DNA from 4 places in the Streptomyces sp. 4N124 genome. Region 2 is predicted to be linked to each of the others. Evidence: riboswitches for the same ligand, from Rfam matches in the RefSeq annotation. Region 2 holds a riboswitch; each other region holds the start of a gene.

Region 1 (4,183 bases), on a different contig from region 2:
GCCGACGCGACCGAGGAGCGCGGCGAGGTCTATGGCTGCGCGCTCGGCTGGTCCGGGTCCTGGCGGATCGCCGTGGCGCAACTCGCCGACGCGCGCGTGCAGATCACCGGCGGCGCCGGTTACGACGACTCGGGCCTGCTGCGACTGGCGGCGGGCGAGTCGTTCACGACGCCCGTCTTCGCCGGCCTGTGGAGCGACGCCGGCTACGGCGGGGCGAGCCGCGCCTGGCACGCGTACCAGCGGACGTATGTCATTCCGGACGCGGGCGAGGACCGGCCGGTGCTCTTCAACTCCTGGGAGGCCACCGAGTTCGAGATCTCCGAGGAGCAGCAGCGGGCGCTGGCGCGACGGGCCGCGGGCATGGGCGTGGAGCTGTTCGTGGTCGACGACGGCTGGTTCGGGGCGCGGACCAGCGACCGGGCCGGGCTCGGCGACTGGACGCCCAACCCCGACCGCTTCCCCGGCGGGCTCAAGCCGCTCGCGGACCACGTGCACGGCCTCGGTATGCAGTTCGGTATCTGGGTCGAGCCCGAAATGGTCAATCCGGACAGCGACCTGTATCGCGCCCATCCTGAATGGGTGCAGCATCAAATCGGGCGCAAGCGGACGGAATTCCGCAATCAGCTCGTACTGAACCTCGCCCGCGACGACGTTCAGGAATACCTCTGGGAGCAGCTCGACACGCTTCTCTCCAGTGCCCCGATCGACTATGTGAAGTGGGACTTCAATCGCTGCTTCACCGATGCGGGCTGGCCGGGAGAGGCGTATCCGCAGCGGTTGTGGGTCGACCATGTGCGTGCGCTGTACGGCTTGTTGGACCGGCTGCGGGACGCGCACCCCGGCGTCGCCTTCGAGTCCTGCTCGGGCGGCGGCGGCCGGATCGACCTCGGGATCATGAGCCGTACGGATCAGGTGTGGACCTCGGACAACACCGACCCGCTCGACCGGCTCGCCATCCAGCACGGCTTCAGCCAGATCCACCCGGCACGTGTCATGGCCGCGTGGGTCACCGACAGCCCCAACGTCCAGCTCAACGGCCGGGTCAGCTCGCTGCGCTTCCGGTTCGTGAGCGCCATGGCCGGAGTGCTCGGGGTCGGCGGTGACCTCACCGAGTGGACGGACGACGAGTTGGCCGAGGCTCGGAACTGGGTGGGTCTCTACAAGGAGATCCGGCCCCTCGTGCAGCGCGGCGACGTCTACCGGCTGCGGCCGCCGCAGGGCGGGCTGAGTGCGGTGCAGTACGTGCTCGGCGACGAGACCGTCGTCCTCGCCTGGCTCGAGGCGCAGCGTTACGGCGAACCCGTTCCGGTGGTGCGGCTGCGCGGCCTCGACCCGACAGCGTCGTATGAATGCCGCGAAACGGGCGAAGTTCACCGGGGTGCGGTTTTGCTGCATCACGGGTTGTGCACGGGGCTGCGTGGCGACCTTGATGCGACGGTTCTCCGGCTGCGTCGCATCTGAGTGATCTGTCCGAATTAGGATCTTCGTTCCAACTCGCTCTGGAATAAAGCGTCCTGGGGAGAAGCTGCGTGAGCAGCGTCATATTCGTGACCGAGCGTTGTCCGTCATGTTCACGTAATTCAGGTGTTTTTCCAGGGGATTTGAATGCGCCGACCGGGGCGGAATTCACGGAGGGTGACTGGGTTTTCTCGCAAGGGATCAAGAGAAACGCGCAGCCATGGAACCTCTTGCTTGTCCCTTTGCGTCTTGGTCGCTTACGTTCGCCACCAATCCGGACGGACGCCCAATCCTGCCGCCGCCCGGAGACCGCTCAACTCACCCGTGAACGGCAGGAGCGGGGGACCCACAGGTACAACCGCCTGTTCCGGTCTCCGGAACGGCTAGGGGTTAAGTCGCCACCGCGCGGCCGGACATCTCCAGTCCGCACCCGACAGCTCACCTCGTAGGCGCCGGAGAGGAATTCGTCATGCCCGCGAAGGGTAAGCACCGCCGTCCCAAGAGTCATCGCTTCACCCGCTCGATCGCCGTCGCCGGAACCGGTGGCGCCGCGCTCGCTCTCCCGCTCCTGGGGGCCACCGGAGCGCATGCCGCTCCCGCCAAGTCGGTTTCGGAAAAGGCCGTTCAGTCGGTTCCGAAGACCGAAAAGAAGGCTGCCGAGAAGACCGCCGCCGCGAAGAGTTCGGGTGTGCGGACCTATTCGGTGCGGGCCGGTGACTACCTCTCGAAGATCGCCGACGAGCAGAATGTCAGCGGTGGCTGGCAGAAGCTCTATGCGGACAACCGTGAGGCCGTCGGCTCGGACCCGGCGCTGATCCACCCCGGCCTGAAGCTCTCGATCGGCAAGAAGGCCACGACCGGTTCTTCCAAGTCGTCGTCCTCTTCGTCGGCTTCGTCTTCGTCATCCTCTTCTTCGCCGAAGTCGTCCGGTTCTTCTGATTCATCTGGTTCGTCCGCTTCTGGTTCGTCGAAGTCGTCCTCGAACACGGCGACCACCCAGTCCTCCGACACCACGAGTACGGCCGGCGGCTTCACCCTCCCCGTGGCCGGTGCCAGCGTCGGCACCCCGTACCGCATGTCGGGCAGCATGTGGTCCAGCGGGTACCACACCGGCGTCGACTTCGCCGCCCCGAGCGGCACCCCGCTCAAGGCCGTCGGCGCGGGCACGGTCGTCTCCGCGGGCTGGGCCGGCTCGTACGGCAACCAGGTCGTCATCAAGCTCGCCGATGGCTACTACGCGCAGTACGGCCACCTGTCCTCGCTCTCCGTCTCCAGCGGCCAGAGCGTGACCGCGGGCCAGCAGATCGGCCTCTCCGGCTCGACCGGCAACTCGACCGGCCCGCACCTGCACTTCGAGATCCGCACCACCCCGGACTACGGCTCGGACGTCGACCCCGTCGCCTACCTCCGCTCGAAGGGTGTCTCCGTCAGCTGACACCGGCGCCTGAAGCGTCCCCCACGCCACCGAAGGCCGGACCCCGATCCCCGGGTCCGGCCTTCGGTGTTGGCTGTGCGGTAACCACGGTCGGGACATATTCCTGAGTTGGCGAACACTTTAGGAGTGGCTTATCTCACCGTCCGTCAACCCCTTCCTACGGTCGCGTAGCTCACATCCGAAGGTGAATCATGGGCCGACGTGGCAGACGATTCGAAGAATGACATCAGATCAGTGATCGGGTCGTACGTGGCGGTGGGGGACAGCTTCACCGAGGGCGTCGGCGACCCCGGCCCCGACGGGGCGTTCGTCGGCTGGGCCGACCGATTCGCGGTACTGCTCGCGGACCGGCGGCCGGAGGGCGACTTCGAGTACACCAACCTTGCCGTGCGCGGCAGACTCCTCGACCAGATCGTGGCCGACCAACTCCCGCGGGCCGCCGAACTCGCCCCGGACCTGGTCTCGTTCTGTGCGGGCGGCAACGACATCATCCGGCCCGGAACCGACCCCGACGAGGTCGCCGAGCGCTTCGAGCGGGCGATCGTCCGGCTCACCTCGGCCGTCGGCACCGTCATGGTGACGACCGGCTTCGACACCCGGGGCGTCCCGGTGCTGAAGCATCTGCGCGGCAAGATCGCCACCTACAACGGGCATGTCCGGGCCGTCGCCGACCGGTACGGCTGCCCGGTACTCGACCTGTGGTCCCTGAAGACCATTCAGGACCGGCGGGCCTGGGACGACGACCGGCTCCACCTCTCGGCCGAGGGGCACACGCGCGTGGCGCTGCGCGCGGGCCAGGTCCTCGGGCTTGATATCCCGGCCGACCCCGAGCAGCCCTGGCCCCCGCTGCCGCCGCGCGGCACCCTCGAAGTGCGGCGGGACGACGTCCACTGGGCGCGCGAGTATCTGGTGCCGTGGATCGGGCGGCGGTTGCGCGGGGAGTCGTCGGGCGACCATGTGACGGCGAAGGGCACGCTGTCGCCGGACGACATCAAGGAGCGGATCGCGTCTGTGGCCTGAGCTTGTGGATCGAGGGGCGGTGGGCGGCCAGGCTCACCGCCCCGACGCCGTGAACGCCTCCCGCTCCAGCCCCAGTTCGCGGGCGAGAGCGTCATCCACCCATTCCTGCGCCCGCGCGCGTGACACCGCTCCGGTGTAGGCGGTCATCTGTACGGCGAGTCCATCGAGGAGGGCCGTGAGGCGCAGGGCCGTGCCGATGGGATCCGGGCAGCGGAACTCGCCCGCGACCACTCCTTCGGCGATGACCTCGGCGATCGCGGCCTTCCACTC
Region 2 (4,183 bases):
GAACTCGGACGCGGCGACGTCGAGCGCGAGCGCGATCTGCTCGCCGGGGACGTAACCGGCCTGCTTGATGGCCTCGATGATGAGGTCGAGCGCGGCGCGGTTGGACTCCAGGTTCGGGGCGAAGCCGCCCTCGTCGCCGAGGCCGGTGGACAGGCCCTTGGTCTTCAGCACCTTCTTGAGCGTGTGGTAGACCTCGGCGCCCCAGCGCAGGGCCTCGGAGAAGGTCTCCGCGCCGATCGGGGCGATCATGAACTCCTGGATGTCCACGTTGGAGTCGGCGTGCGAGCCGCCGTTCAGGATGTTCATCATCGGCACCGGCAGCAGGTGCGCGTTCGGGCCGCCCAGGTAGCGGAAGAGCGGGAGGTCACTGGCCTCGGAGGCGGCGTGCGCGACGGCGAGGGAGACGCCGAGGATGGCGTTGGCGCCGAGCGAGCCCTTGTTGTCGGTGGCGTCCAGGTCGAACATCGCCTGGTCGATCAGGCGCTGCTCGGTGGCGTCGTAGCCGACCAGCTCCGGGCCGATCTGCTCGATGACGGCGAGGACGGCCTTCTCGACACCCTTGCCCTGGTAACGGTTGGGGTCGCCGTCACGCAGCTCGATGGCCTCGAAGGCGCCGGTGGACGCACCGGACGGAACGGCGGCACGACCCGTGCTGCCGTCGTCGAGGCCGACCTCGACCTCGACCGTGGGGTTGCCTCGGGAGTCCAGGATTTCCCGGGCTACGACGACGTCGATGGACGGCACGAGCATCTCCTTCGTGGATGTGACGCGGTTTAGCAGGACCGCAGCGGCTCTGCGAGATGAGCCTAACCGGCTCCGGGCGATCGGCCACCGGGTCACCCACCCGATGGACAGAACCGAGAGCAAATTGTTTCTGAACGGAACAAAAAGTGGGGCGGACGTGGGGCCGACGCGGGGCCGACTCGGGGCAGAAAAAAGCCCCGCCCCGGTGCGTACGGGGGAATGACGCACCGGGGACGGGGAGCCCGTGGGGACGGGGGGACCCTCACGAGGCCTTCAATACATAGACCACGGATGTGAGGGAGCTGTGGTTCAGCCGTGTTCTGCCCGTGAAGGCAAGATCACTTGAGGTGCAGCTGCTGACCCGGGTAGATGAGGTCGGCATCCTCGACGATGTCCTTGTTCAGCTGGAACACCTTGTCCCAGCCGCCCTTGACGTCGTGCTCCTCGGCGATGGTGCTGAGGGTGTCGCCCTTGACGACCTTGTACTCGCCGTCGCCCTTCTTGACCTTCTTGCCGGTCGGGGTGGTGACGGTCTTCTTGGTGCTCTGCTCGGCGGCGGGGCGCTCGGCGGAGCGGGAGGCCGACTGCTGCTCGCTGGAGCGCGTGGTGCTCTCGCTGCTCTGGTTCTGCGAGGAACCGCTCGACGAGGCGCCGGAGCCGTTGTACGAGGCGCTCGACAGGCCGGTGCCGCAGTTCGGCCAGGCACCCTTGCCCTGGCCCGCGAGGACCTTCTCGGCTATCGCGATCTGCTGGGCCTTGGAGGCCTGGTCGGCGGTGGCGGCGTACTGCGTGCCGCCGTACGCGGCCCAGGTGGAGGCGGAGAACTGCAGACCGCCGTAGTAGCCGTTGCCGGTGTTGATGGACCAGTTGCCGCCGGCCTCGCACTGGGCGACGGCGTCCCACTCGGAGGCGGTGGCGGCGGAGGCGTTGCCGGCCGCCATCAGCGGGGCGGCGACGGCGGCACCGGTGACACCGGCGATGGCGATGGCACGAGTGGCCTTGGACGGACGGCGGTGCTTGCCCTTGCCGGAAAACAGCATGATTGATCCCCTCACCGACGCCTGCGAGGTGAGCTGTCGGGTTCGGGCCGGTTGAGTTGCCCGGCCATGTCTCGTACGAGGCTTTCGTCCCGTACGGGGCACGGCTTCACCCCAAGCCGCTCGGTCAACTGACCGGCGCGGCGCTTACCTTGGGTCCCCCGCTCCTGCCTACGGCGCTGTTAAGCGACGACTGTTCCCGTGCGGCCACTGGCAGGATTCGGCGTTGTGGCAGCCGGGGCTCGTGTTGGCGAGCGGTGATGACCGTAGACACGCGATCCGTGGAATTTCAAAGACGATCAGGGCTTCTGAGACTCATCCCACACTTTCACTAAACCGGACATTCAGCGCGAAGCAGGGCGTCAACTACCGTTGGATTTAGCCCGTTTCGATACCGACTTCGAGGGTCTGACCGGGGATGATGAGGTCCGGGTCGGTACCGATGGTTCCCTGGTTCTCGGTGTAGAGCGCCCGCCATCCGCCGTTCAGCTCAAGGGAGTCGGCGATGGTCGCGAGAGTGTCCCCGGTGCGGACGCTGTAGGTGGCGTGACGGCCGGAGGTGTCGGTACGTACGTCACTCTCGGCCTCGTCCGCGCTGACGCCCCGATGTTTGCCGGTTCCGGTTCCGGTGTCCGTAAGGTACGAAGAGCCGCCACTCTGGCCCGACTTGCCCGTATCGTCACCCTCGACGGGACCCGCGGAAGGGCTGGCGGAATCCTGCGAGGCACTCGGGCTGGAATCGGGGGATGTGTCTGACTTGGCCGAGTTGTCCGCCGCATCCGACGGCTCGTCAGACGGAGACGGGGAGGACGGCGAAGGGGAGGACGAGGAAGGGGAAGCGGAGGGGGACGACTCCGAAGAGGATGACTCAGGTGACTCAGGTGAGTCGGACAAACCGGATGAGTCGGAGGAAGTGTCGGGCGAGGTGGACGGTTCGGCCGATGCCTCGCCCGCCAGGCCCGTGTCGACGTTCGCCGAGCGGGAGTCCTCACCGAGGCCGTGGAGCAGTCCGCAGGCGGGCCACGCGCCGGCGCCCTGGTCCGCGAGGATCTTCTCGGCGACGGCTATCTGCTGGGAACGGCTGGCCTGGTCGGCGCTCGGGGCGTAGTCGAGGCCGCCGTACTGCTCCCAGTCCTCCTGGGGCAACTGCAGCCCGCCGAAGAACCCGTTGCCGCTGTTGGCGCTCCAGGCGCCGCCGCTCTCGCACTCCGCGACCTTGTCCCAGGTGCTGCCGTCGGCCGCGCTCGCGCCGCTCGCACCGAGGAGGGGGATGGCGATGGCGGAGCCGGTCACTCCGGCCGCGACGAGCAGGGCCGGGGCCTGACGGGGGCGACGGTGACGACCGTTCCCGGAGAGCATGCGGGGGCCTTTCGCGAGACAGCAGGGACCGGCGCGGCGGGTGGGGCTGAGGGGCCGCGCTGATCCGTGAACGTATAGGCAGCCCCTCACTTGTCACAAGTTAATGCCGCGTAGATCACGTGAAGATCACAGACATGAGTGCGTGTCACCTTTGCGCAGGTGAGGCGAGTTGGCCAGGTGGCGCGAACTCGACGGGCAAGTCATCAGCGGGATGGCGTGACACGACCGGCAGGCCACCGGCCCGGTGGCGTGAACTCCACCGGCAAGCCACCAGCCCGGCGCCGCGAACACGACCGGCAAGCATTCAACCGGGCGGCGCGAACTCCACCGGCAAGCATTCAACCGGAAGGCGTGAACACGACCGCAAGCCACCAGCCCGCCGCCGCGAACTCCACCGGCAAGCATTCAGCCGGAAGGCGTGAACACGACCGCAAACCACCAGCCCGCCGCCGCGAACTCCACCGGCAGGCCATCAGGCGGGAGGCGTGAACGCGACCGGCAAGCATTCAGCCCGGGGCCGCGAATGCGACCGGCAAGCATTCAGCCCGGCGGTGTGAACTCGACCGGCAGTGTGCGCAGTCCGCGCATGATGAGGCCGCCGCGCCATCTCAGATCGGTGGAATCCACCGCGAGTCGCAGGTCGGGGAGGCGGGTGAGGAGTGTGGCGAGGGCGGTCTGGCCTTCCAGGCGGGCGAGTGGGGCGCCGAGGCAGTAGTGGATGCCGTGGCCGTATCCGAGGTGTTGGTTGTCACGGCGGCCGAGGTCGAGGACGTCGGGGTCGGCGAACCGCTCCGGGTCCCGGTCGGCCGCGGCGAGGACGACGAGGACGGGGTCGCCCGGCGCGATGTGCTGCCCGCCGACGGTGAGCGGCTCGGTGGCGAACCGCCAGGTGGCGAGTTCCACGGGGCCGTCGTAGCGCAGGAGTTCCTCGACGCCGGTTTCCAGGAGGGCGGTGTCGTGGGCGGCAAGGGACCTCTGGAGGCGGGCTCGCTGCTCGGGGTGGGTGAGGAGGGCGTACGTGCCGTTCCCGATGAGGTTGACGG
Region 3 (4,183 bases), on a different contig from region 2:
CACGGTTTGTCGATAGGTCGCTGCCATCACTCAAGTCAGCGTATCCGGTCACCTTTCGATCACCGATGCCCACCCACCCGTGCAGCACGGGCGGTATCGGATCACGACCGGTATGTTTTCGATCATCTGAAAAGAATGGATATCTATCGACTTACCCGGAAGTAGGGAGGTGTGTCCATGAACATCCGTACGTCCTTCCCCTACGAGACGACTCATGAGGACCTCCGTATCCCCTTGTCGGACGGGACCCTGCTCTACGCGCGCGCGTGGCGCCCGCTCACCGACGAGCCCGTACCGGCGCTCCTCGAATACCTTCCGTACCGCCTGACCGACTGGACCGCTCCCCGCGACTTCCAGCGCCACCCCTGGTACGCGGGCCACGGCTACGCCTCCGTCCGGGTCGATGTGCGCGGGCACGGCAACAGTGAGGGCGTCCCGGGCGACGAGTACGCGGTGACGGAGCTGGCCGACGGGGTCGAGGTGGTCAACTGGCTGGCGGCGCAGCCCTGGTGCGACGGCAAGGTGGGCATGTTCGGCATCTCCTGGGGCGGCTTCAACTCCCTCCAGATCGCGGCCCTCGCGCCCGAGCCGCTCAAGGCGATCGTGACCGTCTGTTCGACGGACGATCGCTATGACAACGACGTGCACTACATGGGAGGTTCCGTCCTCGCGGTGGACATGCACGCCTGGGCCGCCGCCATGCTCGCCTTCTCCTCCCGGCCGCCCGATCCGCGGCACGTCGGCGAGGCCGCCTGGCGCGAGATGTGGGTCGAGCGCCTGGAGGCCGTCCAGCCCCTCGTCCACACCTGGCTCGCCCACCAGACCCGGGACCGCTACTGGCGCCGTGGCAGCGTGTGTGAGGACTACGGCGCGATCAAGGCGGCCGTCCTCGCGGTGGGCGGCTGGCACGACCCGTACCGCGACACCGTGCTGCGGCTCGTCGAGCACCTCCCACCCGATCGCGTACGAGGACTGATCGGCCCCTGGTCGCACCAGTACCCGGACCGCGGCCTGTCGCCCGGTCCGGCGATCGGCTTCCTCCAGGAGACTTTGCGCTGGTGGGACCACTGGCTGAAGGGCAGGGGCGCACTCCCCGAGCCCCTGCTGCGCGCCTACGTCACCGACTCCCACCGCCCCGCCACGGTGTACGGCACCCTGCCCGGCCGCTGGGTCGGCGAGCCCGCGTTGCCCTCCCCGAACGTGACGACGGTGACGTACGCCTGTCAGGGCGCCCCCGTCCTCGTACGGTCGCCGATGCACACCGGGGTCGACGCCGGCCGCTTCATTCCCTTCGGCAACGATGCCGACCTGCCGCCGGACCAGCGGGAGGAGGACGCGCGGTCGGTGTGCTTCGAGTTTCCGGTGGCCGAGGAGACGTGGGTGCTGGGGCGGGCGCGGGTGGGGCTGCGGGTGACTGCCCAGGCGCCGCGGGGGCAGGTCGTGGCGAGGGTATGTGACATAGCACCGGACGGCTCGTCGACCCTGGTCACGCGCGGAGCACTGAACCTCTCGGCACGACAGGGCCGCGACCGGACCGTGCCATGGACGCCGGGCACCACCGAAGAGGTGACCTTCGAGCTGAATGCCGTCGGCCACGCCTTCCCGCCCGGCCACCGCATCCGGCTCGCCGTCTCCTCCGCGTACTGGCCGTGGATCTGGCCGCAGCCCGACTCGGCGGCGGGCTTCACCCTGGACCCGGCGGGCAGCTTCCTCGAACTGCCCGTACGGAAGCGCGAATTCGACCGTAATATCCGTTTCGAGGAACCCGAGCAGGCTGAGCCGCTGGGCGTCAACTTCCCCGCCACGCTCGACGAGCCGCGCCCCGGACGCCTGGTGGTGCGGGACGTCGCGCGGGGCACGTGGCGGCTTGAGGTCGACCCGAGGTACGGCGGCACGCGCGCGTACCCCGACGGGCTGGAGTCCACCGAGGACGCGCTGGAGACGTACACGATCGACGAGACGGACCCACTGTCGGCCCGCACCCGCTCGGACTGGTCGATCCGGTTGCACCGCCCGGAACAGGGCTGGGACACCACGGTCCGCACCCGCTCGGAGATCAGCTGCGACGGGGACCACTTCACCACCTCCGACGAGGTGATCTGCACGGAGGGCGGCCAAGTCCTCTTCCATCGGACCTGGGAGAAGCGCATCCCGCGAACGGCCGGTTGATAAAGCCCTCTTGGTCCGATTGCCCGTTTTGCCGCGCTTGCGGACACGCGTGACGTGACTCACGTCCCGACCTGCACAGAAAACACACAGGCATCCGCCGATCCGCCTTTCGCCATGGCCAGTTGGGCTTGGCAACCGCAAAGGATCAAGCAGCACATTCGCCCCACACCAAGGTCAATAGGTGCGATGTGTGAATCCGGTACTTGTTTCGGACATGTGCTCTCGCATACGTTCCCGGCCTGTCGGGCGGACGCCGAATCCTGCCACCGCCCGAACGACCCATTGACCAACTCACCGCACGGCAGGAGCGGGGGACCCAGGTAAGCCGCCGGACCGGACACCGTGCCGGGACGGCTCGGGGTGAAGCCATGCCCGTGAGGGTGTGGCCGGGCACCTCCCAGCCCGAACCCGACAGCTCACCTCGCAGGCGCCGGAGAGGAACTTCGCCATGGCTGCAGCCGGTAAGCACCGCCGTACCAGAACCGCTCGCATCACCCGCGCCATCGCCGTCGCCGGCACCGGCGTCGCCGTCCTCGCGCTGCCGGTCATCGGCGCGACCAGCGCCTCGGCGGCCACCCCGACCGTGGCCACCGCCACCTCGCTGGGCTACGCCGACACCCTCGACGGCTGGATCCGCGCGTCCCTCCAGGTGATGGCGCAGAACGGCATCCCCGGGTCGTACGACGGCATCTACCGCAACATCATGCGGGAGTCCTCCGGCAACCCGGCAGCCATCAACAACTGGGACTCCAACGCCGCCGCGGGCACCCCGTCGAAGGGCCTCCTCCAGGTCATCGACCCGACCTTCGAGGCCTACCACGTGGCCGGCACCGCGTACAACCCGTACGATCCGGTCGCCAACATCACCGCCGCCTGCAACTACGCGTTCCAGCGGTACGGCTCGATCGACAACGTCTTCGGCGCGTACTGAGAACTACCCCGTCGGGAAGAGACGTTCGAGGACGACGGCGATGCCGTCGTCCTCGTTCGACAGGGTGATCTCGTCGGCCACCGCCTTGAGTTCGGGATGGGCGTTGGCCATGGCGACGCCGTGCGCCGCCCAGTCGAGCATGGGGATGTCGTTGGGCATGTCCCCGAAAGCGATGGTCTGCCCAGGTCCCAGCCCCAGATGCTCGGCGGCCAGCGCGAGACCGGTCGCCTTGGTCACCCCGCATGGCTGGAGTTCGACGGTCCCGGGCCCCGACATGGTGACCGTCGCGAGTGAACCCACCACCGCGCGCGCCGTCGCCGCCAACTCATCGTCGGACAGGGCGGGATGACGCAGCAGCACCTTGCTGATGGGCGCGCACCACAGGTCGTCGCGGCGCCCCACGCGTACGGCGGGCAGGGTCGGGTGGGGCATCAGGTACCCCGGTTCGATGAGCGTGAGCCCGTCGACGCCGTCCTGGTCGACGGCTGCGTACACCTGCCCGATCTCCGCCTCGATCTTGCCGAGCGCGGTCTCGGCCAGCTCCCGGTCCAGCGTGACGGACCACAGCAGACGGTCCGCGCCGGCGTCGTACACCTGCGCGCCCTGTCCGCACACCGCGAGCCCCTCGCTGCCGAGGATGTCGAGCAACGGCCGCACCCTCGGGGCCGGCCGCCCCGTCACCACCAAGTGCCGGGCGCCGAACGCCGTCACCTGCGCAAGCGCGGCGAGCGACCGGTCGGAGAGCGTGTCGTCGCCCCGGAGCAGGGTGCCGTCCAGATCAGTGGCGATGAGTGAATATGCGATGGGTGCGGCCATGATCAGAGAATACGGACAGAAAGCCCGACCGACTCGACGCGAACAGGACGCCTCCTACGGTGACTTGGGCCGGAGAGTCCCCGTTTCACTCCCTCGGGACGCCCCCGGAGCGAATGACACCGTGACGCCGTGACGTCTCCTTCCCCAAGGCACCTCCAGAAGACCGCCCCCGCCGTCCGGAACGGCTTCGGCGACGTCGCTGACCTGCGGCTGCCGTAGCAGGCCTCGCCCCCGTAACGTGTGCCGCGACCACATGACACACCTGGT
Region 4 (4,183 bases), on a different contig from region 2:
TCGCCCGGTTCGCCGCGGAGGGCCCCACGGCCGAGGAAATGGAGCGCGCCCAGGCCCAGTTGGAGCGCGAGTGGCTGGACCGGCTCGGCACGGTCGCGGGCCGCGCCGACGAACTGTGCCGGTACGCCGTCCTGTTCGGCGACCCGCAGCTCGCCCTCACCGCCGTCGGGCGGGTGCTCGAGGTGACCGCCGAGGAGGTCCAGGAGGTCGCCAAGGCCCGCCTGCGGCCCGACAACCGCGCGGTGCTCGTCTACGAGCCGACCGTCCCCACGGAGACCGTCGAGGAACCCACCGAAGACCTGGAGTCCGCGGCGACCGTGGAAGCCACCGACGAGAACGAGGAGGCGGCCAAGTGACCGAGCTCGCCGCTATGGAATTCCACCCCGAGCCCCGGGCCGGCGAGGCCAGGCCGTGGGCGTTCCCGGCCCCCACGCGCGGGACCCTCGACAACGGCGTCACGGTCCTGCGCTGCCACCGCCCCGGCCAGCAGGTCGTCGCCGTGGAGGTGCTCCTCGACGCGCCGCTGGAGGCCGAACCGGCCGGACTCGACGGTGTCGCCACGATCATGGCGCGGGCCTTCTCCGAGGGCACCGACAAGTACTCCGCCGAGGAGTTCGCCGCCGAGCTGGAGCGCTGCGGAGCCACCCTCGACTCGCACGCCGACCACCCCGGCGTCCGGCTCAGCCTGGAGGTCCCGGTCTCACGGCTGTCCAAGGCGCTCGGCCTGCTCGCCGACGCCCTCAGGGCGCCCGCCTTCGCCGACAGCGAGGTCGAACGGCTCGTCCGCAACCGCCTCGACGAGATCCCGCACGAGCTGGCCAACCCCTCCCGCCGGGCCGCCAAGGAGCTGTCCAAGGAGCTCTTCCCGGCCGGCTCACGCATGTCGCGTCCGCGCCAGGGCACCGAGGACACGGTCGAGAACATCGACTCCGCGGCCGTACGCACCTTCTACGAGAAGCATGTGCGTCCCGCCACGGCCACCGCCGTGGTCGTCGGCGACCTCACCGGCATCGACCTGGACGCGCTGCTCGGCGAGACGATCGGCGCCTGGACCGGCTCACCCGCGCAGCCGCGCCCGGTGCCGCCGGTGACCGCCGACGACACCGGTCGCGTCGTCATCGTGGACCGCCCCGGCGCCGTCCAGACGCAGCTGCTCATCGGCCGTGTCGGTGTCGACCGCCACGACCGCGTGTGGCCCGCCCAGGTGCTCGGCACCTACTGCCTCGGCGGCACCCTCACCTCCCGGCTGGACCGTGTCCTGCGCGAGGAGAAGGGCTACACCTACGGAGTGCGGGCGTTCGGGCAGGTCCTCAGGTCCGCCCCGGACGGCTCGGGCGCCGGGATGCTCGCCATCAGCGGCTCCGTCGACACCCCGAACACCGGCCCCGCCCTCCAGGACCTGTGGACGGTGCTGCGGACGCTCGCCGCCGACGGGCTCACCGACGCCGAGCGCGATGTCGCCGTACAGAACCTGGTCGGTGTGGCGCCGCTGAAGTACGAGACCGCCGCGGCCGTCGCCAGCACACTGGCCGACCAGGTGGAGCAGTACCTGCCGGACGACTACCAGGCCACGCTGTACCGGGAACTCGCCGCGACCGGCACCGTCGAGGCCACCGCGGCTGCCGTACGCGCCTTCCCGGTGGACCGTCTGGTGACGGTGCTCGTGGGCGACGCGGCGCAGATCAAGGAGCCGGTGGAGGCCCTCGGCATCGGCCAAGTCACCGTCGTGTCCGCCGAGTAGAGCCGCCCAGAGGCGAACACTCGGCCTACGCGCGCGTGGAGCCCCGGTGACGGAAGCGTCACCGGGGCTCCCTTATGTCCGAATTACGGGAGAGGTTGCCTGTCTGGCCTGTGGCATGCGCTACAAAAGCCGTGATCCGTTTGGGGATTGAAAGATGTCCCGTTTAGCGTCTTCCGGGCTGTCCGTCAGGCACTGCGCCGCACCCGCGGCACCGGACAGTCATCGCCGAGTCCCCACACGGCGCGAGCCAGGGGAGCCGGGGACCCACCAACGTAGTCCCTGGGGTGAATCGGACGCCCGCGCGTGCCGCGAGGGGGTCCGTAGGAGACCTTCCTGCTCCGAACCCGTCAGCTAACCCGGTAGGCGAGAAGGAAGGAAAGGACCAGCCACTACATGGCGTTCACCCGCGCCACCGGGAAGCACCGCCGTCCCAGCCGTATCCAGCGCACCACCGCCCGCGCGGCGGGCGTCGCGGCCCTCACCACCACCGGCGTCATCGGCACCCTGGCCGCCCCCGCGCTCGCCGCCGAGCCGGCGGCCGAGACGACCGGCCTGATCCCGGTCCTCAGCAGCGCCGCCGCCGACCAGATCGCCGAACAGGCCGCCGCCCAGCAGCAGGCCGCCGAAGAAGCCGCCGCCGCGAAGAAGGCCGCCGAGGCCAAGAAGAAGGCCGCTGCGGAGCGGGCGCAGCAGGCCCGCGAGGCCAAGGAGCGCGCCGCCCGCGAGGCCGAGCGCAAGCGCCTCAACAGCTACGTCCTGCCGATCACCGGCTCGTACGTCTCCACCGGCTACGGAGCCGGCGGCTCCGTGTGGTCCTCCGGCAGCCACACCGGCGTCGACTTCCACGCCGCGAGCGGCAGCTCCGTCCACGCGGTCGGCCGCGGCACCGTCGTCGAGGCGGGCTGGGAGGGCTCGTACGGCAACCAGGTCGTGATCAAGATGAACGACGGCACGTACACCCAGTACGGCCACCTGTCGTCCATCGGCGTCTCGGTGGGCCAGAGCGTCACCCCTGGCCAGCAGATAGGGCTCTCCGGCGCGACCGGCAACGTCACCGGGGCGCATCTGCACTTCGAGGCCCGTACGACCGCGGAGTACGGCTCCGACATGGACCCCGTCGCCTACCTGCGCTCGCACGGCGTGAACGTCTGACGGCAGACCCCTCCGCGCCCCCAGGCCCCGGCTCCCCGAGCCGGGGCTTTCGGCCTTTCATACCCCCGGCTGTCCAAAAAATATCCATGGATTCCGGCCCGCCATCGGAAATTCCGGCTCATTGCCATAGAGTCACTGAACACGCGTCAATCGTCGACGTTTCACGGGGATTAAAGCGGAGGTCGGTCATGCGTATTCCGGCGCACTCGGTATGCACGGCGATCCGGGACGACATCGTCGCCGGTGTCTACGAGCGCGGCAGCCGGCTCACCGAGGAACTCCTGGCGCGCCGCTACGGCGTCTCGCGCGTCCCCGTCCGTGAGGCCCTGCGCACGCTGGAGGCCGAGGGGTTCGTGGTGACCCGGCGGCACGCGGGCGCGTGCGTCGCGGAACCGACCGAGCAGGAGGCCGCGGACCTGCTGGAGATGCGCATGCTCCTGGAGCCGCTCGGCGCCTCCCGGGCCGCCCAGCGGCGCACCGAGGCGCATCTCAAGGTGCTGCGGGGCCTGGTCAGGCTGGGGCAGGAGCGGGCCAGGAGGGGCAACAGCGAGGATCTGCGCTCCCTGGGCGGCTGGTTCCACGAGACGCTCGCCCAGGCCTCCGGCAGCCCCGCGCTGACCTCGATGCTGACCCAGTTGCGGCACAAGATCGCCTGGATGTACGCCGTGGAGGCGCCGGCCAACCCCGTGGAGTCCTGGGCGGAGCACGGCGCGATCGTCGACGCGGTGGCGCGCGGCGACGGCGAGCGCGCGCGGGCGGTCACGGCGCAGCACACGGAGCGCTCGACGGTCGTGCACCGGCTGCGGTTCGGTGTCCAGGGAGAGCGCACGGAGCGTGTGAGGAACTCGCAACATGCCGTAAACATGACGAGCCTGCGGCATTAACACAAGAGCCGTATACAAAGAGGGTCTAATTCGCGGGGGATTATTTCTGCTGCCCGCGATCGGAAAATGCGAAGGGCTCGCCCGGAAATTCGGACGAGCCCTTCAATTGTGCTTCTCAGACGGTCTCGGGAAGCTCCTCGAGCCCCTCGGCGACCAGCTTCGCCAGCCGGTCGAGGGCGACGTCCGCGCCCTCGGCGTCGGAGGCGAGCACGATCTCCTCGCCGCCCTGGGCGCCGAGCCCGAGGACAGCCAGCATGGAGGCCGCGTTGACGGGGTTGCCGTCGGCCTTGGCGATCGTCACGGGGACCCCTGCGGCCGTGGCGGCCCGGACGAAGATGGAGGCGGGGCGGGCGTGGAGACCCTCGGCCCAGCCGACGTTGACGCGGCGCTCAGCCATGTGATGCTG

Evidence for each region. A riboswitch is a leader RNA that binds a small molecule or an ion and turns the genes downstream of it on or off. The one in region 2 is predicted to bind cyclic di-AMP.
Region 1: linked by a shared signal. The riboswitch ahead of ACTWQO_RS35685 (LysM peptidoglycan-binding domain-containing M23 family metallopeptidase) and the one ahead of ACTWQO_RS27940 (transglycosylase family protein) in region 2 are both predicted to bind cyclic di-AMP.
Region 3: linked by a shared signal. The riboswitch ahead of ACTWQO_RS24350 (transglycosylase SLT domain-containing protein) and the one ahead of ACTWQO_RS27940 (transglycosylase family protein) in region 2 are both predicted to bind cyclic di-AMP.
Region 4: linked by a shared signal. The riboswitch ahead of ACTWQO_RS22370 (M23 family metallopeptidase) and the one ahead of ACTWQO_RS27940 (transglycosylase family protein) in region 2 are both predicted to bind cyclic di-AMP.

The regions. Positions count from the first base shown of each region.
Region 1 is NZ_JBQQBS010000048.1:42,788-46,970, reverse strand. It holds gene ACTWQO_RS35690 (alpha-galactosidase) at 1-1,461, shown strand, start outside; cyclic di-AMP (ydaO/yuaA leader) riboswitch at 1,759-1,923, shown strand; gene ACTWQO_RS35685 (LysM peptidoglycan-binding domain-containing M23 family metallopeptidase) at 1,928-2,893, shown strand; gene ACTWQO_RS35680 (SGNH/GDSL hydrolase family protein) at 3,128-3,913, shown strand; gene ACTWQO_RS35675 (TetR/AcrR family transcriptional regulator) at 3,947-4,183, opposite strand, start outside.
Region 2 is NZ_JBQQBS010000031.1:26,122-30,304, reverse strand. It holds gene eno (phosphopyruvate hydratase) at 1-744, opposite strand, end outside; gene ACTWQO_RS27940 (transglycosylase family protein) at 1,083-1,784, opposite strand; cyclic di-AMP (ydaO/yuaA leader) riboswitch at 1,788-1,970, opposite strand; gene ACTWQO_RS27935 (LysM peptidoglycan-binding domain-containing protein) at 2,160-3,140, opposite strand; gene ACTWQO_RS27930 (cytochrome P450 family protein) at 3,681-4,183, opposite strand, start outside.
Region 3 is NZ_JBQQBS010000024.1:121,539-125,721, reverse strand. It holds gene ACTWQO_RS24355 (CocE/NonD family hydrolase) at 178-2,169, shown strand; cyclic di-AMP (ydaO/yuaA leader) riboswitch at 2,452-2,614, shown strand; gene ACTWQO_RS24350 (transglycosylase SLT domain-containing protein) at 2,618-3,100, shown strand; gene ACTWQO_RS24345 (HAD family hydrolase) at 3,104-3,916, opposite strand.
Region 4 is NZ_JBQQBS010000021.1:113,460-117,642, forward strand. It holds gene ACTWQO_RS22360 (M16 family metallopeptidase) at 1-356, shown strand, start outside; gene ACTWQO_RS22365 (M16 family metallopeptidase) at 353-1,741, shown strand; cyclic di-AMP (ydaO/yuaA leader) riboswitch at 1,955-2,121, shown strand; gene ACTWQO_RS22370 (M23 family metallopeptidase) at 2,135-2,893, shown strand; gene ACTWQO_RS22375 (GntR family transcriptional regulator) at 3,082-3,777, shown strand; gene ACTWQO_RS22380 (HPr family phosphocarrier protein) at 3,893-4,174, opposite strand.